4 regions of the Bradyrhizobium sp. UFLA03-84 genome follow, and region 2 is predicted to be linked to each of the others. Evidence: riboswitches for the same ligand, from Rfam matches in the RefSeq annotation. Region 2 holds a riboswitch; each other region holds the start of a gene.
The links. A riboswitch is a leader RNA that binds a small molecule or an ion and turns the genes downstream of it on or off. The one in region 2 is predicted to bind cobalamin.
Positions count from the first base shown of each region.

Region 1: linked by a shared signal. The riboswitch ahead of CK489_RS10905 (TonB-dependent receptor) and the one ahead of CK489_RS01870 (TonB-dependent receptor) in region 2 are both predicted to bind cobalamin.
Region 3: linked by a shared signal. The riboswitch ahead of CK489_RS23025 (DUF1636 family protein) and the one ahead of CK489_RS01870 (TonB-dependent receptor) in region 2 are both predicted to bind cobalamin.
Region 4: linked by a shared signal. The riboswitch ahead of metE (5-methyltetrahydropteroyltriglutamate--homocysteine S-methyltransferase) and the one ahead of CK489_RS01870 (TonB-dependent receptor) in region 2 are both predicted to bind cobalamin.

Region 1 is NZ_NSJY01000009.1:174,335-181,699, forward strand. It holds gene CK489_RS10905 (TonB-dependent receptor) at 1-1,646, opposite strand, end outside; cobalamin riboswitch at 1,806-2,003, opposite strand; gene CK489_RS10910 (FecCD family ABC transporter permease) at 2,116-3,159, shown strand; gene CK489_RS10915 (ABC transporter ATP-binding protein) at 3,156-3,929, shown strand; gene CK489_RS10920 (ABC transporter substrate-binding protein) at 3,932-4,762, shown strand; gene CK489_RS10925 (MBL fold metallo-hydrolase) at 4,867-5,907, opposite strand; gene CK489_RS10930 (DsrE family protein) at 6,207-6,650, opposite strand; gene CK489_RS10935 (DsrE family protein) at 6,778-7,233, opposite strand; gene soxB (thiosulfohydrolase SoxB) at 7,230-7,365, opposite strand, start outside.
Region 2 is NZ_NSJY01000003.1:395,760-403,124, forward strand. It holds gene CK489_RS01870 (TonB-dependent receptor) at 1-2,221, opposite strand, end outside; cobalamin riboswitch at 2,328-2,523, opposite strand; gene CK489_RS01875 (CobW family GTP-binding protein) at 2,620-3,546, opposite strand; gene CK489_RS01880 (amidohydrolase family protein) at 3,548-5,038, opposite strand; gene CK489_RS01885 (hypothetical protein) at 5,191-5,583, opposite strand; gene CK489_RS01890 (ABC transporter ATP-binding protein/permease) at 5,736-7,365, opposite strand, start outside.
Region 3 is NZ_NSJY01000014.1:291,398-298,762, reverse strand. It holds gene cobN (cobaltochelatase subunit CobN) at 1-2,665, opposite strand, end outside; gene cobW (cobalamin biosynthesis protein CobW) at 2,665-3,699, opposite strand; gene CK489_RS23025 (DUF1636 family protein) at 3,696-4,070, opposite strand; cobalamin riboswitch at 4,165-4,379, opposite strand; gene cobO (cob(I)yrinic acid a,c-diamide adenosyltransferase) at 4,416-5,069, shown strand; gene CK489_RS23015 (cobyric acid synthase) at 5,082-6,530, shown strand; gene cobD (threonine-phosphate decarboxylase CobD) at 6,584-7,365, opposite strand, start outside.
Region 4 is NZ_NSJY01000012.1:29,425-36,789, reverse strand. It holds gene CK489_RS13670 (hemerythrin domain-containing protein) at 1-79, shown strand, start outside; gene CK489_RS13665 (hypothetical protein) at 217-510, shown strand; gene hemN (oxygen-independent coproporphyrinogen III oxidase) at 578-1,930, shown strand; gene metE (5-methyltetrahydropteroyltriglutamate--homocysteine S-methyltransferase) at 2,648-4,993, opposite strand; cobalamin riboswitch at 5,092-5,293, opposite strand; gene CK489_RS41320 (hypothetical protein) at 6,076-6,231, opposite strand; gene CK489_RS13650 (nodulate formation efficiency C protein) at 6,462-7,286, shown strand.

The sequences.
Region 1 (7,365 bases), on a different contig from region 2:
CCCTCGATGTCCTCTGACGTCTGGGTCTTGAGCTGGAAGTTCTGCGGGATCGGAGCAAACGTCACCGGGTCGAAAGACGGGCCGGATGCGACGCGCTCATCGACATCGGGGGTGCGGAAGGCGCGGGCGGCGCGGCCGAACACCGAGAACGTGTCGGTGAAGCGATGCTCGACGCCGACATGAGCCGCGTACTGCGTCTCGTTGCTGTCGAGCGGAGCCGCCTGGGTATCGAACGCGAACGGCGCGTTCGGGTCGTAGCGGTCGCGCGCCGAGACGCTGGTGTTCTGAACGCGCGCGCCGTAGGAGAAGTCGGTCGTCGGCAGCAGGCCGAGCGTGTGTTGCCAGTAGCCGGCGACGGTCTGCTGATCGATATTGTAGATGTGGAAGGGGTCGACGCCCTGATAGGCGCCGCGCGCCTCGCGGAACGTCGAATCGTAATAGTCGATGCCGGTCAGGATTGTCGACGGCATTCCGAACGCGACGTTCTTGACGCTGAGCCGCGGCGTCAGCGACCAAGTCTGCAGCGCCGCATCGTTATAGGTCGAGGCGAAGCTGATGGTCGGCACGGCGCCGAAGAAGCCGCTTTGCGTCTCGCGCTGCCGCCAGCCGCCATCGACGATGAGGTCGACGCCGTTGGTCAGCGTCTTGGTGAAGCCGGCCGTGACGCTTGATGTCTGCTGGTTGGCATAGTCGAACGGTGTCGCCGCGCCGCGGCGATCGGTGAGCAGCTCGTTGACGCCGATCGACGGATCGACCAGCCGCCCGCCGGGCAGGCCGAGTTTCTGGTCGCTGCCGGTGACGGTGAGGAAGGCGGACAGGTCCGACGTGTTGTAGTTGACGTTGCCGACCGCGCTGCGCTGGTCGAGCGCGTTGTTGACACGGTAGCCGTCGGACTTGATGCCGTTGCCGTAGAACGATGTGGACCAGGGTCCGGAATTGAGCGCCGCGGACACGGCCGCCATGCGGGTGTTGAAGGAACCGAACCCACCTTCGGCCCGGATCGTGGCCGGCGGACCGCCGGCGCCGGTCTTGGTGATGATGTTGACCACACCGCCCACCGCGTTGTCGCCATAGAGCACCGCGCCGCTGTTGCCTCTGACGATCTCGATGCGCGCGATCGAATCGAGCGGGATCGTGGTGAGGTCGAACCCGGCCTTGTCGACATCGTTGAGGCGGCGGCCATTGAGCAGGAACAGGGTATTGTCGGAGGCGAACGCGCCGAAGCCACGGAGGTCGACCGAGGTCTTGGCGCCGTTCGGTCCGCCGTAGAGCGATTGCAGCTGCACGCCCGGCACCTGCGCGAGAATCTCGGGCAACGACTGCACCGGCGAATGCGCGATGTCGTCGGCGGTGATCACGGTCGAGGAGGAGCCGACGATCCCGGCGAACTGGCGGCCGTCATCCGCGCCGCCTGCTCCGGTGGCGAGGCCGGCCCCGGTCGTGCCCGATCCGCTTCCGCTGCCCGTGTCGTTGCTCTGGGTGGTACCCGGCGCCGGGCGCCGTGGCGCCGGCGTTTCGTCAGCCGCCGGCTTGGCGCGCGTAACATTCTGGTCGCCCGGTTTGGTGACTTCGATCGCGGGCAGCTGATCGGGAGCGGGCGCCTGCTGCGCCTGCGCGGTCGAGACGATGATTGTCGGCACGATCATCGTCGACGCGAGCAGAAACGCGCGGCGCCGACGGGACGGGAAGAGGAACATAGGCGAGACCTCGGCAACGTCAGTGGCACGTCACCGCGAACCAGTCTCACCATGTGCTTGCAGCATCAGGTGAAGCTCATGCCTGTACTCCCCGACCGGCATCCTCGCGTGTGACCACGGCTGACGGCAGGTCTCCTGGCTCGCGGGTCGTTACCCTTCGTCGCCTTCCCAGGACCGAGTTTCCCAGTGGCATCTGACGAAGGATTCACCGCATACAGTTGCGGGGGCAGCCGCGGCCTTGGGGAAGTTTCCCCGCACCGCATTCCCTTTTCATCTCATCAAAGAACCGTCATGTTCATCTAGGGTTCGGCCGCGCAGCAAAGTCAATCCGGCGGAAGTCGGGCAATGACCACACGGCCACGGTTTTTGTCGAGTGTCGCTTGTCTGCCACGGCGATCGCTGTAAGAGCATGGGTCCAATGAGCGTGCAGGATTTTGCCTTGGCGGCCGAGGTCGCGGCGCGGCGCCGGTGGAGCGCCACCGCGGCGCTGCTCGCGCTCGTGGTCCTGCTGCTGGTGATCTCGCTCGGTGTCGGACCGGTGCGGTTGTCGCCGCTTGCGGTGATCGAGGCGCTGTTCGGCGGCGGCAGCGACGTCGCGCAGGTGATCGTGCGCGAGATCCGCCTGCCGCGCACCATCCTGGCGTTCGCCATCGGCGGCATTCTCGGGCTATCGGGCGCGGCGCTGCAGGGCCTGCTGCGCAATCCGCTGGCTTCGCCATCGCTGTTCGGCGCGCCGCAATCGGCGGCGTTCGGCGCGGTGCTGGTGATTGCGCTCGGCCTCGCCGATGTGCGCTCCTACGCGCTGCCGGTGGCGGCGATCATCGCGGCCTTCGGCTCGGTGTTCGCGCTGCTCGCGATCGCCGGCCGCAATGCCGGGCTGTTGATCCTGATCCTCGCGGGGCTTGCGATCTCGAGCTTTGCGGGAGCCGCCACGGCGCTGGTGATGAACCTCTCCAGCAATCCGTTCGTGGTGCTGGAGATCGCGTTCTGGCTGCTCGGTTCGCTGGAGGATCGCAGCTTCCAGCATGTGGCGCTGGCGTTGCCCTTCATCGTTGCGGGCGCCGCTATCCTGCTCAGCCAGGCGAGCGCGTTCCGTGCGCTGACGCTCGGCGAGGAGGCCGCGCAGAGCCTCGGCGTCAATGTCGGACGGCTGCGGCTCTTCGTCATCACGGGCGTTGCGCTCGGCGTCGGCGGCGCGGTCGCGGTGACAGGCTCGATCGGTTTCATCGGACTGGTCGCGCCGCACCTGATGCGACCGTTGATCGGCCACGATCCGGCGCGGCTCCTGGTGCCGAGCGCGTTCACCGGCTCGGCGCTGCTGCTCGCCGCCGATATCGCGGTGCGGATCATCCCCTCGACTTCGGACATCAAGGTCGGCGTGCTGACCTCGATCATCGGCGTGCCGTTCTTCCTTTACCTCATCATGCGCGAGCGCCGCGCGCTCGGCGGAGGCGTGGCATGATCTTGCTCACCGCCGGCGGTCTCCATGCAACGCTCGGCCATCGCGAGGTGCTGCATGATATTTCGCTGTCGCTGGCATCAGGTCACCTGGTTGCGCTGGTCGGCCCGAACGGTGCAGGCAAGACCACGCTGCTGCGCGCGCTTGCCGGGCTGATCCCGTCGGACGGTGAGATCCGGATCGGCGGCGATGCGCTGGGGTCGCTGCCGCTGCGCGAGCGCGCGAAGCGCTTTGCCTATCTGCCGCAGGGGCACATGGTGCACTGGCCGCTGCCGGCGCGCGACATCGTCGCGCTCGGCCGCTATCCGCATGGCGCCACCGACCCGGGGCGGCTGTCGCCGAGGGATGTGGAAGCGGTGCTGCGGGCGATGCAAGCGGTCGACGTCATCGAATTCGGCGATCGCCGCGTCACCGAGCTGTCCGGCGGCGAGCGCAGCCGCGTCGCGCTGGCCAGGGTGCTCGCGGTGGAGGCGCCGGTGATCCTGGCCGATGAGCCGACTGCATCGCTCGATCCACGCCACCAGATCGACGTGATGCAGAAGCTGCGCAATGTCGCCGACACCGGGGTGCTTGTGCTCGTGGTGACCCACGATCTCGGGCTCGCCGCGCGCTTTGCCGATCATGTGCTGGTGCTGTCGGAGGGGCGGCTGGCGGCACAGGGCGCGCCCGCTGAGGCATTGTCGGAAGCGGTGCTCGCCAGCGTGTTCCGGGTCAGTGCCTATCGCGCCGAATTCCGGCGCGAGGCCGTTATCGTGCCGTGGGCGGACGTGTGATGATGCGGCGTCTCGCAGCCTTGGCCGCCGCGGCATGGTTGATTTGCTGTGGTGCCGCGTTCGCCGCCGGACCGCGCATCGTCTCGATGAATGTGTGCAGCGACCAACTCGTGCTGTCGCTGGCCGATCCGGACCAGATCCTCGGTCTCAGCCGCTTCTCGCGCGACGCCTGGCAATCCTGGGCCGCCGAAAAGGCGCGAAACTATCCGCGCCTGTCCGGCGGGGCCGAGGATGTGCTGCCGCTCAAGCCCGATCTCGTCGTCGTCAGCCTGTTCGACAAGCGCGCGACCCGCGACTTGCTCAAGGCCCACGGGTTGCATCTGGTCGAATTCACCGTGCCGCGCACGCTGGACGAGGTGAGGGACCAGATCCGCGCAATGGGCGATGTGCTGCAGCATCCGGACCGCGCCAAGGCCGAGATCGCGCGCCTCGATGCGGCGATCGCCCGTGCGCGGGCGGAGGCGAGCACGCATCATTATCGCGTGCTGCCGGTGGAGCGGCGTGGCTTTGTCTCCGGTGACAGCAGCTTGATCAGCTCGTTGCTGACGGCGACGGGACTGACCAATGCGGCCGGCGAGCTCGGCCTCGGCGCGGGCGGGTTTGCGTCGCTGGAGGCGATCGTCAAGCTGCGGCCGGATTTCATCCTGGTGTCGGAGGCCGGCGATCGTGCCGAGGATGAAGGCCGCGCCTTCCTGCTGCATCCGGCGCTGGAGCGCTTCTATCCGGAGAGCAGGCGCATCGTTCTGCCCGAGCGGCTCACCGTCTGCGGCGGCGTGATGCTGGCGGATGCGTTGGATCGGCTGACGGAAGAATTGCAGCGCGTGACGAAGTAGGTGTTGCCATCGTCATTGCGAGGAGCGACAGCGACGAAGCAATCAATGCTTCCGCAAGCGGAGGAATGGATGGCTTCGCTTCGCTCGCAATGACGGCGAGTGACCTATCCCATCACCACCGGCCCACCGGCCTTCTTCCAGGCATCGATGCCGCCTTCGATATGGGCGGTGTTGGTCAGTCCGGCTTTCTTGGCGGCGGCCACGGCCATCGCCGAGCGCTCGCCGAAGGCGCAGAAGAACACGACGCGGCGGCCGGTCGCAGCTGCCACTTCACGCAACATGCCGCCGGGCTGCAGCGTGGCGCAAATCTGCGGATAGGGAGCGTGCATGGCGCCCGCGAGCGTACCGTGCTTGGCCCGCTCGCCGCTCTCGCGCAGATCGACCAGGAGGATATCGGGCCGGCCGAGGCTCGCGATGGCGTCGCGCGCGTTGAGCGCGAGGCCTTCCTTGGTGAGTTCGTCCTGGTGCAGGCCGACATGCATGTTGGCGGGCACCGCGACGTCCATCATCTTCGGGTTCGGCAGGTTGAGATTGTTCATCAGCTCGACATAGGCGTCGATCGACTTCACCTGGAGCCGCGGATTGTAGCGCTTCTCCTCGCCGATCGTGGAGACGGTGTCGCCCTTGTAGTCATGCGCCGGGAATACCAAGGTTTCCTCGGGCAGCTTGAGCAGGCGGTTGAAGATCGAATCGTACTGCGCCCGCGCGCTGCCGTTCTGGAAGTCGGTGCGGCCAGTGCCGCGGATCAGCAGCGTGTCGCCGGTGAAGACGCGGTCGCCCATCAAGTAACTATAGGAATCATCGGTGTGGCCGGGCGTGTACATCGCCTCGAGGCAGAGCCCCTCGATCGTCACCTTGTCGCCGTCGGAGACGCGCATCGACACCACGTCGGCCTTGCTCTGCTCGCCCATGATGGTGATGCATTGGGTGCGATCGCGCAACTCACCGAGGCCGGTGACGTGATCGGCGTGCAAATGGGTATCGACGGCCTTCACCAGCCGGAGGTCGAGTTCCTGCAGCAGCTTGCAGTAGCGATCGGCCTTTTCCAGCACGGGATCGAGGATCAGCGCCTCGCCGCCCGCGCGGCTCGCGAGCAGATAGCTGTAGGTGCCGGATACGCTGTCGAACAGCTGGCGAAAGATCATGACGGCTTACCTATTCTATGGGTCAAGTCGTTGAAAGCATATTATTTCATAGATGGGGTTGATTCAAAGCAAATCCATCCCCGTGCACACGCCATCCCCGTCACCCCCGCGCAACGGCTTTGCCGTTGTCGCTGGAGGTGCGCGCGAAGCGAGCCTCGAAGGGTGAACGGCCCGGGTCATTTCCGGGGATAGGCAATGCGCGCTGAATCATCCGGGCCGTCCATCCTTCGAGACGCGCGCAAGAGCGCGCTCCTCAGGATGACGGTCCAGGTTCGCGATTCGGGAACGAGAGGTGAGCCTCAAGGCCGAACGTAGCTCCAGCCCTGCTCCTGGAGCTCCATCAGATGGACCACACCCGACGGTACGATGGTGGCGTCGGAGACGACTGATATGGCGTGGCCCTCGGCCTTCTCCATGCCCTGCCTAGTGTTGCCGCAGGCGGAGAACTGGATCTTGCCCGGGAAGACGAAATCCTTGAGGCGCCTGATGCGGTCCTGCACCGGCGAGGTGTCGCTGCGCAGCATGTGCAGGCCGGGACCGTAGGTGACGATGTCGATCTCCACGTCCTCGTTCCTCGCGCGGTAGTATTCGATCACGTTGGTCGCGTTGTTGAGCGCCAGATTCATGACCTGCGGATCGTTCTGGTCGACCTGGATCGCGATGCGATGCGGCTTATCGGCGGCGAGTGCGCTCGTTGCGAAGGCGAGCGAAAGCAGCGCGGCGGCGGCGAGACGGCGAAGCATGGGAAGCTCACTTGAAGAGGCTCCGCTGTCACCTCGTCATTGCGAGGAGCGAAGCGACGAAGCAATCCATTCTGTCCCTGCGGCAAAGCATGGATTGCTTCGCTTCGCTCGCAACGACGGCAGAGCCTTACGGCCTCACCAGCGTGTAGCCGTTCTCGGTCAACAGCAAGATCTGTGCGACGCCGACCTGCACCGGCGTGGCGGCGGCGATGTAGTTCGGCCGCTTGCCGGTGCCGCGCTCGATCGTATCGACGGTGTTGAGGCAGATGTCGACCCGCGCGCCCTGCGCAACCAGGCTTTCCACCAGCTTGCGGTTGGCGTTATCGGGTCTCAGCAGGTCGATGCCCGGGCCGAAGGCGACGATCTCGACCGCGACCTTGTCGGGGTCGTAGTGCTTCATCAGATTGCTGGCGACGCTGAGGACCAGACCCTGTTTCTTCGGATCGTTGTCGGAGAGCTGCAGCACGACCTTGTGCTCGGCGAACGGCTTGTCCTGCAGCGGCGCGAGCTGGGCGCGGGCCAGCGGCGCCGCCAGCACAATCACAGCACAGCCGAACGCCGCGATCAGCGCGCGCCGCGTCATCCGTGCCTCGCAATGCCCAGATTGTCGTCGACGCCTTTCAGCGTCACGCCGGGTTCGTCGCGGTTCGGCGGCCGGCCGGCGCGCAGATGCTTGGCCACGACATCCCAGATCGGCGCGCCGTTCTGCTGGTTG
Region 2 (7,365 bases):
CCGTGCCGTTCGAGGTCACCGCGTAGACCTTGTCGAACAGATTGTAGACCCGGAACGCGACCGTGGTGCGACCATCCGGCTTCCACTTGATGCCGCCATTGACCACATTGTAGCCCGGCCGCAACTGGGTGTTGGCGAGATCGGAGTACATCGCGCCGACGATCTGCACGCCACCATAGGCAGACCAGTTCGGTGCGAAATCCCAGGTCAGCCAGACGTTCGAGACCTGCTGCGGTACGTTGACCGGAACATTGCCGGCATAGCTGACGATCTTGCCGCCGACCAGCTGGCTGTTGTTGTCATATCGGGCGCGCAGCAGCGCCAGATTGGCGTCGATGCGCCAGCCGTAATCCAGCGCAAGCCCGACCGACGCCTCGACCCCGCGGGAAGATTGCTGGCCGATCTGCAGCGCCAAGCCGGTGCCGGGATTGGCTGGATCAGGAATCGTCAGCCCGGTCTTGACGATATCGTAGCCCGCCAGCGTCCACTCGCCGCGGCCGCCCCAGAACGACTGTTTGACCCCGATCTCGGTCTGCTTGCCCGTCGCGAGCTGGAAGGTCTTCTGCGAGGTCGACAGTGAGATCAGATTGCTGACCGGATCGACGCCGACCGCGTACTGACCATAGAACGCGAGGTTCTTGATCGGCTCGTAAACGAGGCCGGTGCGCCAGCTCGTTCCCGACAGCGTGGTCTCAAAGCTGTTTGACGGCGTCTTGTAATCGGTGCGATCGACCTCCGGACGATCGTACCTGACGCCGGTGACAACAGACAACTGATCGGTCAGCGACAGCCGATCCTCTGCGAACAGCGCGTATTGATTGACGATCGCGTTGAAGCCCGGCGTGGTCGCCGTGGTCGTCGCAAAGAACGACCCTGGATCGAACACGTAAGGGTTGACCGACGACGCGCCGCCATAGGGCGAGTTGTTGGTGTGGGTGAAATCGATCCGGTTGACGTCGAACCCGGCAACGAACTGGTTCGCAAGGCCGAACACGTGACCGCTGAAGGTCGTATCCATCCGGTTGCCGAGCTGCTTCTGGTCGTGGAAGATCTCGATATAGCTGGAGCGATCGATCAGCTGGGTCTTCGGATTGAAGGTGTAGTTTTCGATGTCGCGCCAGTGCCGCTCGCTGGTCAGATAGTAGAGCGTGTTGTTGACCTTGATGCCGTCGGCGACATCCCATTCGGTCTTGAACTGGGTCCAGCTGTCCTGGTAGCGGATCGCGCTGTCGGATGCGTTGTAGCTCTTGAAGCGCAGCGCGTCCTGGATCGAGCCGTTGAGCAACGGCGTGCCGAAGTAGCGTGACGGGCTGCGATCGCCATAGTCCTCGGACAGCGTGAAGGCGAGATTGTCCGACGCCTGCACGCGCACGGCGGCCGAGACCGCTGCATTCGAGGTCGTGTCGCGATCGACCCAGCCGTCCGACATGTTGCCGGTGGCGTTGATGCGGTACGACACATTGGGATTGATCGGACCAGTAGAGTCCACCGAGAGCCGCCGCGTCATGTTGCTGTCGAGCGAGACCTCGGCCTCGTTGTACGGCGTGGCTAACGGCTTCTTCGGGATCACGTTGATGACGCCGCCGATCGCGCCTTCGCCGTACAGCACCGAGGCCGGGCCGCGCAGCACTTCGATGCGCTGCGTCGACCAGGTGTCGTAAGGGAACGTCAGCGTGCCGGAGCCGATATAGAAGCGCGTGCCGTCATACAGCGTCATCACCGAGTTGCTGCCGGCAAAACCGCGGGTGCTGAACGACAGCCCGCCATTGCCGGGCGCCGGCGTGGCGATGAAGCCGGCCGCGTTCTGGGTGACGGCATCGAGCACATTGTGCTGACCGCGTTCGGCGATGGTCTGCGCCGTGATGATCTCGACGCTGGCCGGCGTCTGCAGCGGCGTCAGATTGAGGCGGCTGCCGGTGCCGCCCTGCGTCGTTGCATTGAGTGTCGGCGATGCCGGCCCCGATGCGCCTGACGCTGCGGCACGCGGCGCGCCGCCGGCTGCGGCGACCGTCGCCGATCTGGCGCGTCGCGGCGCCGCCGCGCTGTTGCTGCTTCGCGCAGCGGGTTTGAACTTTGCGGATGTCGAGGGGGCGACCTCGATCGGATCGAGCGTGGTGGGTGGAGCTGTTTGTGCCGAAGCCTCAGCCGGCAGCAGCAACGATGACAGGGAGCAGACGAGACCGAGGCGCCAGTTGCGCGCAACGGAGGGAGACGAGGACATGAAACGACTCGCGGTAACGTGGCACGTCACCGCGAACGCGGACTGGCGCATTGCCCAAAAGGCAGTGCTCCGATCCCACCAGGACGCCCCCGCCCGATGTGCTCGCGTGTGACCACGACTGACGGCAGGTCTCCTGGCTCACGGGTCATCGCCTGTCGACGCCTTCCCGGGCCTGATGGCCCAGTGGCAAATTGACGAAAGGCTCGCCGTTTACAGTTGCGGGGACAGCTGCGGCATTGGGGTTACCCTCGCACCGCATTCCCTTTTGATCCCCGAAGGGAACCGTCGAGAAAAACGATAGGTGGCGGACGCAGAGCTGTCAATTCGATGCGATTGTCGCACACATGCTTTGCCGATGTACGTGGCCGCGACGTCACAAAGAGTGCGGGCTTACCTCACTAAGTCTCGACGCAATGCTCCATGATCGCATCAATCTCGGCGCGCGAGAGCGCACCCATCTCGGCGATGAATACGATTCGCGTACGCGGCACGCCGGGCGCTGGTACGCCGCCGGCAGCCAGCGTCGCGCGTCCGCCGGCGAGTTGAAATACCGTCAGCCGCCCGGGCTGCTCCACCGTTTCGAACAATCCCTTCGCCCGCGCCAGCTTCAGCGCCAGTTTGCCGATCGCCTGTTGCAGGCGCGGCAGCCGCACCGGCCGCTCCGAGGTCCAGCTCAGCGTCTCGAAGCGATCAGCTGCCGGCCGTCGCGGCGCGGCCTCGCGCGGCGCCGGCACATGATCGAGATCGGCCGGAAACAGCAATTCCGTTGGCACTTCGCCATGCAAGGCATCGACAATCACCGCCGCCGGCCGCACCGTTCGCACGGCGGCGCGGATCGCGGCGCAGGCGGCTGCATCGGCGAGATCCACCTTGCTCAGCGCCACCACATCCGCCGCCCGCAACTGCGAGCGCAGCAGCGCGTCATCCAGCATCGCCACCGGCTGCGTCGCGTCGACGACGCAGAGCACCGTCTCCAGCGGCGCCTCCTTCCAGATCACCGGATCCATCAGGTTGCGGACGATGTCGGCGGGATCGGCGATGCCGCTGGTCTCGATCACGATGAACTCGGGACGCGGATCACGCCGCAACAAGGTTGCAAGCGTGCGCAGCAGATCGCCCTCCAGCGTGCAGCAGATGCAGCCGTTGCTCAGACTGACCACGCCATCACTGGCGCCGGCGATCAACTCCGCGTCGATGTTGATCGCACCGAAATCGTTGACCACGGCGGCGATGCGCTTGCCTTGCGCATGCGCCAGCAGATGGTTGACGACCGTGGTCTTGCCCGCCCCGAGGAAGCCCGCGACCAGCAGGATCGGGACCGGCACGTCAGCCCCCGATGACGGGCCGGCGCACCGGCCGGCCGGGCCGCGCCGCGACATCGAGCACGCCGTCATTGATCAGCGGCTGGCCGCTGACCACGAGGTGCCGCACGCCTTCCGCCGGACGGTTCATCGCCGAGAAGGTCGCGCGATCGCTCAGCGTCTCGTAGTCGAACACGACGACATCGGCATCGGCGCCCGCCTGCAATCTACCTTTGGCACGCATTGCCGGCGTGCTCGCCGACAGGATCTCGGCCGGGATCAGCGCGCATTTGCGGATGCCCTCGAGCAGCGACACCTTCTTGCGCTCGCGCACCCATTCGCGGATGAAACGCGTGAAGCAGCCGGCCGAGCGCGGATGCGAAGTGGCGTCGTCCGGCAGCGGCCAGGCGTCGCCGGTGTAGGGCCGGCCATCCGACAGTGTCCACGGCATCGCGTCGGAGGCAATCGCACCGCCCGGATACAGCACCGCCATGTCGAGCAGATCGCGATGATGCGCGTTGTTCTCGATGTCGAGCACATGCCAGAGCACCAGCGTCGAGGGCTCCTCGGCCTGCGCCGCCAGCAGCTCCTCACGGCTGCCGAAGCGGTGACCGTCGGTCACACGCTGCACCGAATCGTAGCCGAGGCCGTTGCGCTCCTCGAATTTGGGATCGCTGAAGAAGGTCGCCGCCAGCACCGTCGAGCCGGTGCCGTAGGGATAGGCCTCCACCGTGATCGGCAGGCCCTGCGCCTGCGCTTTCGCGATCAGCGCGACGCAGCGCTCGATATCGGTCTTGCTCGACGAGTTGAAGTGGCAGATGTGCATATGCGCGCCGGTGGCGCCGGCATAGCCGATCAGGCGGATATAGGCCTCGGCCGCGCTCTCGGGATCGATGCGCGACATGTAGGCGACGTGGGTGAAGGTCGGCACCGCGTGATCGGCCGCGAGCTGGCACACCGCGGTCAATTCCTGCACGCCGGCGCCGGGGGCATAGGCGTTGAGAATGCCGATGCCGATGCCGCCTTCATTCAGACCGTTGGCGAGACGCTCGAGGATGCCGCCGACCTCGCTCTCGGTCGCCACGTTCTCGATCCAGCGGCGATCGCGCATCGCCGCGCCGAATGATTCCAGCGAGCTTTCCGAATTGGAGCCGGTCATCGCGCCGATGCGCGCAAACGCCCAGTTGGTCGCGGCGCCGTAGTTCAGTACCCGCCCCTTCTCGGCCTGGCGCTTGTACCAGGATGCCACCGGCAGCACGCCGGCCTCGAGGTCGAGCGATGTCGTCACCCCGTCGAACGCCTGCATCCGATCAGCCGGAATGGTCTGGCCATGCGCGTGCAGGTCGATGAAGCCTGGTGCCACGACGAGCCCGGTCGCGTCGATCTGGCGCGCGGCGCCGCCAAGGCCGGTGCCGACAGCGGCGATCTTGCCGTCGACCACGGCGACATCGCCGACCGCGTCCATCCCGCTGGCCGGATCCACCACCCGGCCGCCGCTGATCACCAAACCACCCATCTCACCACTCCCCGCATTCCGAAACCGACCGGTCTCTTTTCGCGCACAGAGAAGCGCATCGCACGCATCGCGGCAACCCGGCCAGGGTTGTGGCGACATGCTCTGGCGGAATATCCGCCGCGCCGTGATGGCGATTGCAGGGGAGCCCTTCCCTACGATCCGGTTGCACGCCGCGACGGCAACCCTCGCCAGAGATCGTTGCCTGGCTTGATGCGGCTCGCCACCAGTTTTGGCGGCGTACGGTCCCTGGAGATCGCCGCCTCGAATGCACGCTTGAGCCTGACATTGTCGATCTGCGCCAGGAATCGCCGGATCACGGCGTCCTGATCCACGCTCCGGCCGGAGATCGCCGCGCACAACTCCGCGGTCGTCCTGCGGAAGAAGTGGAAAGCGTCATCGGCGGCGCCGCCCAGCCGATCGACCTCGCCGGCAACACCGAGCGCGTGCATCCGATCGTCGTCGTCGAGCGTCACGGCGAAGCGCAGCACGGCAAGCTGCCAGGCACGGAGCAGCTTGCTCTCCGGTTCGCTCACCATCTCGCGCATCAGTCGAACACCCCGCGCGACTGACCTGCCTCGGCTGTCGGGGGAGGTCAGACGCGGCGCGACTATCCCCACGCGGGAGTAGGTTTTCGAGGGGAGCGCGCGGGCGATCGCATAGGAATCGCATAGGTGGAGCGCACGGAGTCCCGATCCGCTCAGATTCCCTCGAACTGCAGGCGCGCCAGCCGCGCATAGAGGCCGCCCGCGGCGACCAGTTCGGCATGGGTGCCCTGCTCGACGATCTTGCCCTGGTCCATGACCAGGATGCGGTCGCAGGACAGCACGGTCGCCAGCCGATGCGCGATCACAAGCGTGGTGCGATGGCGCATCAATTCCTCCAGCGCGGTCTGCACCAGCGTCTCGCTCTCGGCGTCGAGCGCCGAGGTCGCCTCATCGAGCAGCAGCAGCGGCGCATCGCGCAGGATCGCGCGCGCGATCGCGATGCGCTGGCGCTGGCCGCCCGACAGCGTCACGCCGCGCTCGCCGAGCTGGGCGTCGAAGCCTTCCGGCAGGCGGCGCAGGAATTCGGTGGCATGGGCGAGGTCAGCGGCGCGCTCGACCTCGGCGTCGGTGGCATCGGGCCGCCCGAACCGGATGTTCTCGCGGGCTGAGGCGGCGAACACCACGGAATCCTGCGGCACCAGCGCGATCCGCGCCCGCACCTCGGCCGGATCGGCCTGCCGGATCGGCACGCCGTCGAGCGAGATGATGCCCGATTTCGGATCGTAGAAGCGCAGCAGCAGATGGAACAGCGTGCTCTTGCCGGCGCCGGAGGGACCGACGATCGCGACCTTCTCGCCGGATCCGACCTTCAGCGACACGCCGTCGACCGCAAGCGCGTTGGGCCGGGTCGGATAGGCGAAGCCGACATTGTCGAAACCGACATCGCCGCGTGCCGGCTGCGGCAGCGCGCGCGGCGACGCGGGCGCCGCGATCTGCGGCCTGACGCGCAGGATCTCGAACAGACGCTCGGCGGCGCCGGATGCGGCCGAGACCTCGCCCCAGACCTCGCTGAGCTGGCCGAGGCCGCTCGCCGCGAACGCCGTATAGAGAACGAACTGGCCGAGCCGGCCTGGACTGATCGCCCCCGTCAGCACGTCATGCGAGCCGACCCACAGGATCACGACGACGCTGGCGAAGACGATGAAGATCACGATCAGCGTCAGTACCGCACGCGCCTTGGTCGAGCTGCGCGCGGCGTCATAGGCCTGCTCGACCTCGCGGGCAAAGCGCGTCCTGGCGAGCCGTTCGCCGGTATAGGCCTGCACGGTGCGGATTCCGTTGACGAGCTCGCTCGCATAGGCGCTGGCGTCGGCCAGCGTATCCTGGGCGGTGCGCGACAGCCGCCGCACCCAGCGGCCGAACGCGACCAGCGGGATCACGATGATCGGAATCGCCAGCAGCACGAAGCCGGACAGCCGCGGGCTCGTGATCACCATCATCGCGGCGGCGCCGAAGAACAGCATCAGGTTGCGCAACGCGATCGAGACCGAGGCGCCGACCGCGGACTTGATCTGCGTGGTGTCGGCGGTGAGCCGCGACACCAGTTCACCTGAGCGGGCGGAATCGAAGAACGAGGGCGACAGCGAGATCAGATGCGCGAACACGTCGCGCCGGAGATCGGCGACGATGCGCTCGCCGATCGTCATCACGAGGTAGTAGCGGGAAGCACTGGCGCAAGCGAGCACTGCGACGACCGCGATCATCACGCTGAAATAGCTGTTGATCATCGCGATGCCTTCGGGCGTGAAGCCGAGGTCGATCATCCGCCGCACCGCGACCGGC
Region 3 (7,365 bases), on a different contig from region 2:
ACAGCCAGGCCTCCCCGGCCGCCTCGCGAGCCTCCTGCGTGAAGACATCCGGGACCGCCGCAATGCCGGCACCATAATGTCCGGGGCGAGGACCGAACACCCGTGCGATGCGCTGCCGGTAGGGATTCTCGTCCGCCTCCTCGCTGCGTTCGGACAATGCTTCCGTCGCGGCTTCGAACAGCTGGGCCAATCCCGAAAACACGTCGCGGAACAGGCCTGACACGCGCAGTGTCACGTCGATGCGCGGGCGGCCGAGCTCCGCCGGCGCGATGATGTCGTAGCCCGACACCCGGCCCGACCCGTGATCCCAGCGCGGCGCGATGCCGGCAAGGTGCAGGGCCATCGCAAAGTCCTCGCCCGCGGTGCGCATCGTCGACGAGCCCCAGAGATCGACGACGAGCCCCTTCGGCCAGTCGCCGTGATCCTGTAAATGACGGCGCAGCAGCTCCTCAGCGAGCTTCACGCCCTGCGCATGCGCCGAGGGCGTCGGCACCGCGCGCGGATCGACGGCAAACAGGTTGCGTCCCGTCGGCAGCACGTCGCTCCGCCCGCGATAGGGCGAGCCTGACGGCCCTGGCGCAACACGCCGGCCGGCAAGCGCATCACGCAGTGCTGCCCTTTCTGCATCGCCGCAAGCGCCCTGCCCGAACACGTGCAGGCCGTCGCCGAACTGGCTTTCCTTAAGATCGCAGACGAAACGATCGATCTGTGGAATGGCCTCGGCCGCGGAGACTGACGCCGCGAGACCGAGATCGTCCTCCAACCCGGCAATGCGCGCTTCTTCGCGGATCGCGGCAATCAGGCGCTGCCGCCGCGCCGGATCCAGACCGTCCGCGGTGGAGTATTCATCAAGCAACTGCTCAAGCCGGCGCAAGCCCTGCGGCACGGCGGCCTGCGCCAGCGGCGGCGGCAGATGGCCGATCGTCACGGCACCGATCCGGCGCTTGGCCTGCGCGGCCTCGCCGGGATCGTTGACGATGAAGGGATAGATCACAGGCAGATCGCCGATCAATGCCTCCGGCCAGCACGCCGATGACAGCGCAACCGATTTGCCGGGCAGCCATTCCAGCGTTCCATGCGCACCCATGTGGACGACGGCATCGAAGCCCTGCTGCCGAAGCCACAGATAGAACGCGACATAGCCATGGCGCGGCGCGCGCGAGAGATCGTGATAATCGGCATCGCGATGACCGGCCTCGCCGCGCTCCGGCTGAACGGCAATGATCGACCTGCCGCACCGGATCGCCGCGAAATGAAACGCACCGTCGCGGCAATCGGGATCGCTTTCCGGGGCACCCCATGTGCGCGCAAGATCGTCCTGGAGCTGCTGCGGAATGCTGGCCATTGCCGCGCGATACTCGGCCACGCCCCAGGCCAGTTTCCGGCACAAGAGCGCGTCGCCCAGCGACTCTGCCGGCGCGAGAGCAAAACCTGCAGCCGCGAGATCGGCAAGCAACGTCTCCACCGAAGCAAGCGCATCAAGGCCAACGGCATGCGCGATCTGGTGCGGGCGGCCAGGATAGTTCGAGAGCACCAGCGCAAGCTGCTTGTCCTGCGCCGGCTTGCCGGCAAGCCGGTGCCAGGCTGCGACGCGCGCGGCAATCGCCGCGACGCGCTCGGCGTCCGGCCGATGCGCAAGATGCGCGAATTGCAGATCGGGATCGCGCTCGCCTGCTGACTTGAAGCTCACGACGCCGGCGAAGAGGCGGCCATCGACTTCCGGCAACACCACATGCATGGCGAGATCGCCGGGCGAGAGACCACGCAGCGACAGAGCCCAATCCTCGCGCCGCGCGGTGGACAGGCCAACCTGGAACACCGGGCACGACACGGCATCGAACGGCGTCGTGCCGTCGTCAGCGGCCGCGGAGAACGCGGTCGCGTTGACGATGGCGGCCGGGGGACATGGTGCGAACTGCGCGCGCAGCCAGCCGGCGACGCCTGCCGCCTTCAACGAGGTGACGAAGACACCGTGGGCATCAAAACCCTTCGCGCGCAACGCATCGGTCAATGCGTCGACCGGCGCGGTGTCGCCGACCGCCAGATACGAGCGATAGAAGGTCACCAGCACCCGCGGCCGACCATCCGGTGGCGGCAGCGATGCGACGGCGCCAAGTCGGGAATCGTAGACGCCGATCTCGGGCAGATCGATCTCGCCGACCACAGGTCCGGCATAGAGTCCGGACGCCAGCGCCAGTTGTGCGATCACGGCCTGCGCGGCCACGGGGCCGCCCTTGTCGCACAGCACCTTCAGACGGCGCAGCGTCGAGACCGGCAGCGTCGAAAACTCATCCAGCCGCAGATCATCGCGGCCATCCGCCGGCAGCACCACCAGGGCGATGCCGCGCTCCTTGGCCAGCCGATGTACCGCTGACAGCCCGTAGGACCAATAGGGTTCGCCGCCGATCAGTCGCACCAGGATGCCGCGCGCATGCGACAGCGTCCGCTCGATATAAGTATCGACCGACAGCGGATGGCGCAGCTCCGCGAGATTGGCGAGCCGCAGCGACGGCAACGTGGCGCGGCCGCGCCGCCAGCCGGCCGCGAACGCCGCGAGATCGCTGTCGGAAAACGACAACACCACGAGATCGGCCGGATCCTGGCCGAGGTCTCTTGGTGTCGCGGTCTCCTCAAGGCCGCGGCTCTCGCGGAAGATGACGTGCATCAGACACCAAGCCGGGCCCTGATGGCGGCTTCATCGATATCACCGTGTTCGCCGATCACGACGAGCTTGGACTGTCGCGTCCGCACGCCCCAGGGCATGTCGAACTGATGCCGCACCCGCTCGCCGACCGACTGCACCAGCAACCGCATCGGCTTGCCTTCGACCGCAATATAGCCCTTGGCGCGCAGCACGTTCTGCTCGCGCGCCAGCCCCTTGATCGAGGCGACCAGCGCGTCAATGTCGACAATCTCCGGAAGATCGATCACTACCGAATTGAAGTCGTCGTGCTCGTGCTCTTCTTCGCCGTCGTGATGAGAGGGACGCGATGCGAGGTCATTTTCGGCCGCGGCGCCAAGCCCGAGGATCACGCGCGCGTCGATGGCGCCGTCGACGACGGGCAACATCGGCACCTCGCGCGGCATCTCGGCCGCGATCACCGCCTTGGCCGCGCTGATGCCTTCCGATCCGGCGAGATCGGCCTTGGTCAGCAGCACGATGTCGGCGCAGGCGATCTGGTCTTCGAACACTTCGGACAGCGGCGTCTCGTGGTCGAGATTGTCGTCGGCAGCACGCTGCGCATCCACCGCAGCCGGATCCGGCGCAAAGCGGCCGGCGGCAACGGCCTCTGCATCGGCCAGCGCGATCACGCCGTCGACGGTGATCCGCGAACGGATTTCGGGCCAGTCGAACGCCTTGAGCAGCGGCTTCGGCAGCGCGAGGCCCGATGTCTCGATCACGATGTGATCGGGCTTCACAGGCCGTGCCAGCAACTGCTCCATCGCCGGGATGAAATCGTCGGCGACGGTGCAGCAGATGCAGCCATTGGCGAGTTCAACGATGTTCTCGGTCGGGCAATTGGCATCGGCGCAGGATTTCAGGATGTCGCCGTCGACGCCTTCGCTGCCGAATTCGTTCACCAGCACCGCAAGCTTCTTGCCGTTGGCATTGCGGATCAGGTGCTGGATCAGCGTCGTCTTGCCGGACCCGAGAAAGCCGGTCACGACGGTGACCGGAACCTTGGCGAGTGTAGTCATTCTGCGGCCTCCGGCACGACGGGAAGAGGTGGAATGCGGGCAAGCGATTGCTTGCGGAAGATTTCCGGGCGGCTGCGCCACGGCACGATGCCGTCGGGCGCCGATGCGTAGGCGGAGGCACCGGCGATCACATCCCTGGCATTGGCTTCGGACAGGCGCCCGTAGACATAGGACCACCGGCCGGGCGCGCTGAGCGCAACCGAGCAGCCCTGGCTGCAAGCCGACAGGCATTCGACGGGAACCAGATTGACATCGTCGGGCACACCGGCCTCGACAAGCGCGGCATGCAGACGCGCACCGGGCGCGACTTCACCTTCCGCCAGCGTTTGGCCGGCGCGACAGGTGATACAGACATGAAGAGTAACGCTCATCGGCCTTCCTGGATTGACAGCGGGAAGCGATGAGGCACACGAACCGATCTTGCATCGGTCCGTTCCCCGTCGCGGAACACCCCGTCCGCCGGTCTCACAACATGCTGCGCTGGCAGGTCTCCCGGCTTGCGGAGTAGGATTTCTCCTTTGATGCCCACCTTCCCGACTCCTTACGGAATCAGTGGCTTGGGCATCTCTCCGGTCACGGTCGCGGGGGCGGCTGCGTTTCAGGCCGACCTTGCGGTCTCAGCCCTATCGCATTCCCTGTTCGCCTGTCGTAGGACAGGAACCAACGCGGGCCCACCATTCGTCCAAGCCTCGCACTTGTCAAGCCGAAGGAACGTGATGATTTCTGATGGAAACGACGCTGAGGACGGCGCCGTCGGCACCGACCCATCGCTGGACGCGCGCCACGCCGACAAGATGGCGAAAAAGAAGGCTGCCAGGGATCGCATCATGGCGACCAAGAGCGGCGAAAAAGGCCTGATCATCGTTCATACCGGCGCCGGCAAAGGAAAATCGTCCTCCGCCTTCGGCATGATCATGCGCTGCGTGGCGCACGGCTTTCCCTGCGCCGTGGTGCAGTTCATCAAGGGGGCCTGGGATACCGGCGAGCGCCGCCTGCTCACCGGGCATTTCGGCGATCTCTGTCAATTCCACGCGATGGGGGAAGGCTTTACCTGGGAGACGCAGGATCGCGCCCGCGACATCGCGGCGGCGCAAGCCGGCTGGGAAAAGGCCAAGCAGCTGATCGCAGACGAGAACCTGCGCATGGTGGTGCTCGACGAGATCAACATCGCGCTTCGCTACGACTATCTCGCGATCGCCGACGTCGTCGACTTCCTGACCACGTCCAAGCCGCCGATGACGCATGTCGTGCTCACCGGTCGCAACGCCAAGGACGAGTTGATCGAGATCGCCGACCTCGTCACCGAGATGACACTGGTGAAGCATCCGTTCCGCTCCGGCATCAAGGCCCAGCCGGGCGTCGAGTTCTAAGAGCCGAACGCCATGGCGCGCGCATTGATGATCCAGGGAGCCGGCTCGGACGTGGGCAAGTCGCTCATCGTCGCCGGCCTCGCGCGCGCCGCCACGCGGCGCGGCCTGCGCGTGCTGCCGTTCAAGCCGCAGAACATGTCGAACAATGCCGCCGTGACCGTCGACGGCGGCGAGATCGGACGCGCGCAGGCCTTGCAGGCGCTGGCCGCCGGCGTCGAGCCCCACACCGACATGAACCCGGTGTTGCTGAAACCCGAAACCGATGTCGGCGCCCAGGTCATCGTGCAGGGCAAGCGGATCGCCACCGCCCGCGCGCGCGAATATGCCGGCATGAAGCCACAGCTGATGGGCGCAGTGCTGGAGAGTTTCGAGCGGCTGAAGGCGCGTGCCGACCTCGTGCTGGTCGAAGGCGCCGGCAGTCCCGCCGAGGTCAACCTGCGGAGGTCCGACATCGCCAATATGGGCTTTGCGCGCAGGGCTGACGTGCCCGTGGTGCTGGTCGGCGACATCGACCGCGGCGGCGTGATCGCGCAGCTCGTCGGCATCAAGACGGTGGTCGATCCCGACGATGCCGCAATGGTCCACGGCTTCGTCATCAACAAGTTCCGCGGTGATCCCTCGCTGTTCGACGACGGCTACCGCCTGATCGAAGCCCGCACCGCCTGGCGCGGCTTCGGCGTGCTGCCCTGGTTCGCTCGCGCCGGCGAGTTACCTGCCGAAGACGCACTCGGGCTCGCCGACGCCCGCAAGCCCGGCCGGTGCAAGATCGCGTTTCTGGCACTGTCACGGATCGCCAATTTCGACGATCTCGATCCGCTCAAGCTCGAACCCGGTGTCGATCTCGTGATGGTGCGTCCCGGTGAAGCCATCCCCGGTGATGCCAGGCTCGTCATCCTGCCCGGCTCGAAATCGACCCGCGGCGACCTCGCCTTCCTGCGCGCGCAGGGCTGGGATATCGATCTCGTGGCGCATCATCGCCGCGGCGGCCATGTCCTCGGCCTGTGCGGCGGATACCAGATGCTTGGGCAGAGCGTCACCGATCCCGACGGGATCGAAGGCCCCGCCGGCGAGACGCGCGGCCTCGGCCTGCTCGATGTCACCACCACCATGACCGAGCAGAAGACGCTGACCCGCGTCAGCGCCGTGCACGCTGCGACCGGTCAGCCGATCAGCGCCTACGAGATCCATATCGGCCGCACCGACGGTCCGGATCGCGCCCGGCCTTTTGCACGGCTCGACGGCGTCGCTGAAGGTGCCATTTCCGGCGACGGGCGGGTTCACGGCAGTTATCTGCACGGCCTGTTCACGTCAGACGAATTCCGCAAGGCATTCCTTGCGCAGCTCGATATTCCAGCGGCGGATCAGCCGTACGGCGCCAGGGTCGAGAGCGCGCTCGACGCGCTTGCCGAGCACATCGAGACCCATCTCGATGTCGCAGGCCTGCTCGCGCTGGCACGCTAAAGCGTTTCGAGCGAAGTGGACACCGGTTCGCGTGAAGAAAACGCGTCAAGAAATCAGCGCGACAAGGCGGCCGAGAGGCGGGACCATTCAACCTCATTGCCGGGCAGACCGAGGCGCAGCCATCCCGGCTTCTGCTGGAAGACGCGCGACCAGATCTGGCCGCGGGCAAGCGTCTCTTGCGCGGCGAGTGCATCGCCGGTCTCGTAGAGCCGGAACAGCGGCGTGCCGCCGACCGGCGTCCAGCCGCGCGATTGTGCCGCTGCGTCGAGCCTGACGCAGTCGTCCGCCAAACGCGCGATCGTTGCCCTCGCCCAGTCGCGATCGAGCAGGGCCCGCCGTCCGATCGCAATCGCCGCCCCCGAGATCGGCCATGGGCCTGTCATCGCCGCAAGCGTGGCAATGTCGCGCTCGTTGCCGACAGCGAAGCCGAGCCGCAAGCCGGCGAGCCCGTAGAACTTGCCGAAAGAGCGCAGGATCAGGAGACCGGCGCGTCCTGCGTCTGGCGCAAGCGAGATGCCGGATACGGCGTCCGCAAAACTCTCGTCGATGACGAGCCGGCCGACGCGCGGCAACAGTGCCAGCAGCTCGTGCCGATCATGGCGCTGCCCATCCGGATTGTTCGGATTGACGACGACGGCAATGTCCGCGCCCGCGAGCGCTGCGAGCTCGGACACTTCGGCAACGTCCCAGCCCGCCGCCGAGAACACGCCGGCATACTCATTGTAGGTCGGCGCAAGAATGCGCGCTTGCCCGCGCGACGCCAGGCTCGGCAGCAACTGAATGGCGGCCTGTGCGCCGCCGATCGCCACGATCGGCGCGTCGGTGCCGTAGGCCT
Region 4 (7,365 bases), on a different contig from region 2:
CGAACGGAGCGCACTTGCGTTTTCGAGCGCGTTGGCCGGCAACCCGCGACACAATGCGGAGAGGGAGGGGCCACACTGACCGCTGCCGCATTCGGCAGGAAATGGACATCATTCATGGGGCTCAAATGAAGATCGCCTCGCCGGCTCTCAGATCGAGCACAGGCGATATGCTTCTCCGCCCGATGATCGTTTGCTCTAACTGGCGGCGCAAGCGGCATGGCCGACGTTAAAGGCGGTCTGATTCGGCATAAGGCAGTGACCGTAACAGGCTCGGCCACGAGCATTGGCATCGCGCGAACGGACATTTCTGAGCAGAGCTGTCCGACGTCAATTAATGGTTCGTTTGCTGCTTCGTTTCGTCCGGTTTTCTCGCTCGATCTGACCATGATGGGAGGTGCATTTCCAAGAAAGCTCATCCTTGCCGCGGACCGCTTCATCACAATTCAAAATATGATGTATGCGCCGTTGGCATGCCCCACCGGCCAGCCCATCAGTAACCGCGATATTTGAGGCAGCGCAAAGCTTACCAAGCCCCTGTCCGATAATCGGGCGCCCAGAGAGCGAGAGAGGCATCGCAATGCGACCGGACCTAGCACAATTCTACGGGCAGCACCGACTACCGCGCTACACCAGCTATCCGAGCGCCCCTCACTTCTCGGCATCAGTTCGGGAGCTCGACTATCAAGCTTGGCTCAAGTCTCTCGATGGCCAGCAGTCCGCCTCTCTCTACGTGCACGTGCCATTTTGCCGAAGCATGTGTTGGTACTGCGGCTGCCATACATCCGTCACGAAACGCGACGATCCGATCGCGATCTATACAGCTGGATTGCGCACTGAAGCCTACCTCGTTGCAGATGCCATTGGCCAACGACAGGCAATCTCTCATATTCACTTCGGCGGCGGCACGCCGACGATCCTGACACCTGAAGCATTCGCCGATTTGGTCGGCTCGTTGCGTTATTCGTTCGCCATTCTGCCTAATGCTGAGATCGCCGTCGAGATTGATCCCCGCAAGTTGAGCAATGCGATGGCGGAAGCCCTGGGCTATAGCGGGGTCAACAGGGCAAGCCTTGGCGTGCAGAGCTTCGACCCAATCGTCCAACAGGCCATCAACCGCCGGCAGAGCTTCGAACAGACCGCAATTTCGGTCGAGCGGTTACGCCACGCCGGCATTTGCCGGATCAATTTCGACCTGCTGTATGGGCTGCCCGGGCAGACGGTCGATTCGTGCCTGGATACCGTCGGCAAATGCCTCGAATTATATCCGGACCGGTTTTCGGCTTTTGGTTACGCGCACGTCCCAACCTTCAAGAAGCATCAACGCAAGATCGACGAATCCACTCTGCCCGACAGTGTCGAGCGCTATTTCCAATCCGAGATGGTAGCTCACACTTTGGTTGACGCTGGATACGTACGCGTAGGCCTCGATCACTTCGCCCTGCCGCATGACAATCTCGCTGTGGCAGCGAAGCAAGGCAGATTGCGCCGCAATTTCCAGGGATATACTGACGATAGCGCAGTTGCGCTTATTGGCCTCGGTTCTAGCGCCATCGGCCGGCTGCAGCAGGGGTTCGTCGCGAATGCTGTCTCGACCAGGGACTACCTCGCTCGCATCACCGAGGATCGGCTCGCGGCCGCGAAAGGCTATTTGTTGACTGATGATGATCGCTATCGGGCGGAGATCATCGAACGAATTATGTGCGACATGACAATCGATCTCTCCGAGACGTCTCGCCGTCACGGCAGGGATCCGAATTCGGCTGTTGTCGATCGGCCCGGGCTCGACAGCCTTATCGCAGATGGCGCCGTCGTAGTCGAAGATGGCCGGCTTTCCGTAGTCGATGGCGCGCGGTTTCTGGTCCGGAACGTCGCCTCCGCGTTCGACGCTCACCTCGCTCGATGCGGGGCTATGCACAGCGCGGCGGTCTAATCGTGTGAGCGGCGGGCCTGCCACTCTAGCAATCCGCACTTCGGTCACCAGTGAACTGGCTTATGCCCGGTGCGGGCCGATCTCGTGATCGTGGATCATCCTATTTGTCCACCACTTTCATGGTCGCGCGTATCGATCCGCCCATCCATTCCGAACAGGTTCCCAAACCTTCGTTACAGTGGAACCGGACAGATTGCCTGCGCAGCCAGACAGGATCATGCATCGGTTGCTCGAGTACTTCTTGCAGTCGCGTTTGCTCGCATGGTCGCGCTGATCCGGCGGCAAGAAAGCGCCGCCAATTGCATTCGCCTTGGTCGGTACTAAGCCGGTCGGGTGTCGCCAGCCGCAGTCTTTGCTCGCCTCGACAAACCATTATGACCGGATGCTCCAAGCAAACCTTAGTCTAGTGTTGCAATACTCGATGACATCGGTCGCATACCACAGCATGATTGAGCTATGCTGATCCGTGCTTCAACTTGGGGGCGATTTACGGCGGATGTCCTCGCCGGCAATCGAACCATCGGCTGTCCTCCCTCCGCCGATGGAAGTCGGCGATGTGTCCGCATCGCTCCCCTCAGACTTAACTTTCGCCCGGCCGGCTAAGCGCGGCCGGGCTTCTTTTGTCCGAGTTCGGTCGAGATGATCCAGAGAGCAAACGCGTTATGAGCGGGTCAGCGTCCGGGAAGAGAGAGGGAGAGAGAGAGAGAGAGAGTAGGATCAATGACTTGTCCGATCGGAGGCCGCGCGCAGTTGCCGGGCGGCGGCGACCATGTTGATCAGCGCCGGGCGAACCTCCTCCCATTTGCGCGTCTTTAGACCACAGTCCGGATTTACCCAGAGCTGCGAATCCTGCAGCCGCTGCCGAGCCAATGCTATCAGCTCCTTCATTTCGCTCGCCTCGGGAATGCGGGGAGAATGGATGTCATATACGCCCGGCCCAATTTGATTGGGATATTTGTAGTTCCTGAACGCGTCGAGCAGCTCCATCTTCGAGCGCGACGTCTCGATCGAGATGACATCCGCATCCATCGCAGCAATAGCGTCGATGATGTCATTAAACTCCGAATAGCACATATGCGTATGAATCTGGGTCTGATCTGCAACGCCTGATGAGCAAATGCGGAAGCTATCGACGGCCCATTGAAGGTAGGCCGCCCACTCCGATCGGCGCAATGGCAACCCTTCGCGGAGGGCCGCTTCGTCGATCTGGATCATGCTCGCACCGGCTATCTCGAGATCGCGGACTTCGTCGCGGATCGCCAGAGCGATCTGCCGGCAGACCTCGCCTCTTGGAATATCATCGCGAACAAACGACCAGTTCAAGATCGTCACCGGTCCGGTTAACATTGCCTTTACCGGCTTACTAGTCAATGATTGCGCGTAGAGCCACCAATCGACCGTGATCGGTTTTGGCCGCAAAACATCTCCGAACAGGATCGGTGGCCTGACACAGCGCGAGCCATAGGATTGTACCCAACCATTCCTGGTAAATGCGAATCCGGCGAGTTGCTCGCCGAAGTACTGCACCATGTCATTACGCTCGAACTCGCCGTGCACAAGGACGTCCAGACCAATGTCCTCCTGCCAACGCAGAGCGCGCGCGGTCTCCTCCTTGAGGAACTTGTCGTATTGCTCGTCGCTTATGGCGCCTTGCGCATGTGCTGCGCGCGCATTACGGACCTCTGGGGTTTGCGGGAAGGATCCAATCGTCGTGGTGGGAAAGGCCGGTAGTCCAAAGCGCTTGCATTGGATGTCGGCTCGACGGACAAATGGGCTGGCGCGCCGGCACATGGCCTGGTCGATAGCTCGCATCCGCACCGCGAGATCGGCATCGCGGATCTTTGGTGAAGTCCGGCGGAACGTCACGGCCGACTGCGATTCAGCAAGGCTTTCAGCGACATCGTGATCGCCCGCGAGTGCCCGCGCCAGGATCGCAAGCTCACGCATCTTCTGTACCGAAAAGGCAAGCCAGCTCTTGAGATCGGGTTCAAGTCCGGTCTCGAGTTCAACATCGACGGGCACATGAAGCAGCGAGCAGGACGGAGCAATCTGGACATGACCTCTGCCCAGCTTCGCAATCACGGGATCCAGTTGCTGGCGGAGCGTCGACAGGTTTGACCGCCATACATTTCGCCCATCGATGACGCCGAGGGACATGACGAGGTCACTTCGGCGGGCAGCAATGATTCGGCCCAACAGGTTCGGCGCGCGGACCAAATCCACGTGCAGTCCGGCAACGGGCATGTTTAAAGCCGTGTCCAGATTATCGCCGAGATCGCCGAAATAGCTCGCGATCATGATCTTGACGTCAGGAACTTCCCTGGCGAGCCGATCGTAGACGTGTAGCAATGATCTTCGCGCCCCCTCCTCCAGATCAAGGACCAGGCAGGGCTCGTCGCATTGAACCCAGCTTGCTCCCCGTTTGGCCAGTTCTTGCAGAACTTCGACATAGACCGGTATCAGCTCGTCCAGGAGCGACAGCGGCTGGAACGCAGGATCCGCGCTCTTGCCAAGCTTCAAGAATGTGACCGGCCCGATCAGCACAGGGCGGGTCTGGAACCCGAGGGCCTTAGCTTCCTCGTACTCCTCGATAGGCTTTCGCGAGGACAGGCGGAACGTCTGTCCCCGATGAAATTCAGGGACCATGTAGTGGTAGTTGGTGTCGAACCACTTGGTCATCTCCTGTGCGGGTGCGCCATATCCACCCGATCCGTGGCTGCTACTCGCAGTCTGGCGGCCCCACTGTGAACCGCGGGCCATCTCGAAGTACGTCTTGAGCGAAACCGGTTCGGTTTCCGAGGCGTAGACTTCCGGGATAGCACCAACCATGACAGAGGTGTCGAGCACCTGATCGTACAACGAGAAATCGTTCGACGGAATGACAGTGACACCGAGGGAGTTTTGGCGGGCCCAGTTGGCAGCGCGCAGGCCAGCTGCGTCCTCGAGCAATCGCTGTTCGCTGATTGCGCCGGCCCAGTAACTTTCAAGCGCGCGTTTGAGCTCGCGCCTTGGACCGATCCGTGGCGTTCCAAGCGTGGCAACCGGAAGGGAGAGAAGAGACATAGCGCTAACCCCGTAGTTGGGGGCAAAGGCCATGGCGGACGCTAGCACAATCGCCCGAGGGCGGTTGCTTGGCGCACCACCGGGACACCCCGCCCGTGGACGTATATGTGGTCGAGGCAGGTCTCCTGGCTCGCGGGTCATCGCTGCTGTCCGGCCTTCCCGAAGCCGCACAGGCTTCAGTGACTTTGTTGGACAGCGGCTCGCCGCTTACAGTTGCGGGGGCAGCGCCGGCCTGTTCACCGGCTTCCCTCTTAGCTCCGGATCAAGCGCGACCGGAGAACCTCGACGACTTGGATTATCGGCTACAGACCGCTTCCGTCAACCTCTCAGATGGCACTCTCACTTCAATGCCGCCATCGGTGACTCCAATGGCCATTTAACGCCGAAAGTTGACCACGATTGGAAGCTCTCTCCGATACATGTGTCGAGAGAATTGTCGAAGGCGCAATTCGCGGCGCTTCCAACGCGCCAGCATCCTGTCTCTCGACAGTCGAGAATCGCCGCCGGGGGCAAAACATCTGCGCAACCATTCATCAGCATGCCCGGCGCGCATGTTGACTTATGAGCCCACCAATCCTGATAGGCGACTTGCGGTCTCTGATGCCGATAATACTCGGGCACGCATATCGATTCGCCTCAACGCACACTGGGGAGGCCCGTAATGAAAATGGCTGTTTGGAGCGCCGTCGGCGTATTTGCTGTCACCGTCTTTGCGGTCAGCCTGTTCAGGAGGCTGCTGACAGCGTTCATGAATCAATCCGTCAGTCAGACGCTCTCGAGAATGTTGAGCAACTTGAGAGGAAGCTAGCGCGACTTGATCGCTTTTCGCTTACCCGGCCGGCGCGACTGGAAACAGCGGCTCATCCAACCATGAATGCGTAATCGAGGCAGCTGGACGACTGACCGTGTGCGTAGGCTTCCGAACGATTCCAACGCCCGGCGATGATGAGCGTTTTTTGCTTATTATCGTTTGCGAGCCGGTAGAGATCGCGGGCGTTCGGGTGACCACACCGACCGGACGGTCCGACAATCTTTAAAAATGCTTCCCGATTTCTCATCCGTAAACCGGCAGCGCCCTTCGCTTACGCCTCGAAGATCGGCGCGACAAAGCTGAGCAAGCCCGCGCTGATCGGCGGATTGGAAACATTGAAACGAGCGGAGGTCGGAAAGCCGACAAACGCTGCACGAATCCGGCGCGATTTACCGGGTATTTCCTGGCACGAAGGATGCAGGCTCAAGATGCCCGGGCTTCTCCCCCTGGGCAGGTCCAGCACAGCAAATTGAGGTTGTCGCTGGCCCACTGAAGTTAGCGGCGCGTGACGTCGAGTGGGCTGCGCCTGCTCGCGCGCGGGACATCGGCAGGCGCCCGCGTCACGTTGCCGCTAACTTCTTCCAATCGAGGATAGCATTGAAGGCTGCCGCTTTGACGTGTGGATGCAAAACCGATGGTCCTGCCGCTATGAAGAGAATGTCTGCAAGAGCCACGCTTTGTCTCTGTCAATTGCTGATTTTCCTTGCTGGCCTGGTTGCGACGGGCAACAGTGCGCGAGCCGGCGAAAACGCGCTTGTCGAGCGAGTCAAGTCAACCTGGCGAGCACGAGACGGTGAGACAATCGAGCACATTGTTTCCAAAGTCTCGAAAGTGGCTCACTTCGTCCCTCGAAACTGGGGAATCGCCGAAGGCATCGACCACACCGAGTATGTTTATCTTTCCTGGACCAGACGCCAGGATAACATATCAGACGAACATTACGTTATTACCTGGAAGGTGGGGACCGACGGAAAGATTGAAGTTGCGTCTCCCTATGCAAAGCCCATCGAACTCGGCTGGCGTGCCCTCGCGCTTTCACTCATCGCCAGTGAAGTCACCGACGGAGAAAAAGACGCAAACCTTCGTTTTCTGCATGATCCGGTCAATTTCAACTTTGTGACGACCGCGCGGGGCAAGCTCGGAGATCTACTGCGGCGCGGCCGCTGTCATATCATCGAACCTGTTGTCGTGGATTACGTGACGGCGGCGAATGATAAGCCGACCGAGAAAGCGAACCGTTGGCGCGTTCTGCTGTTGGTGAACTGCAACATACCAGGCCCGCGTTATTTTACGGAGAATGGCGTCATCACCTTCGAGAAGCGCGAGGGGCACGATTGGGAGCCGCAATCTTTCCTTGCCAAGAGGATTGCGACCTCTCCTCCCGGCTCTTGGTTCCGTCACATAGAGCCAAACGAACGGGAGGCGTTGGAGGGGGTGCGAAAGGCCTCGGCAAATAATCAGGACGGCAGCGCTACTCCTTGAGCACCGAGCGGGTCGGGCCAACAGCAAGACCCATACGCTGAAATAGTGACGCGTCCAGCTATGCCAGCAGCAGGCAAGT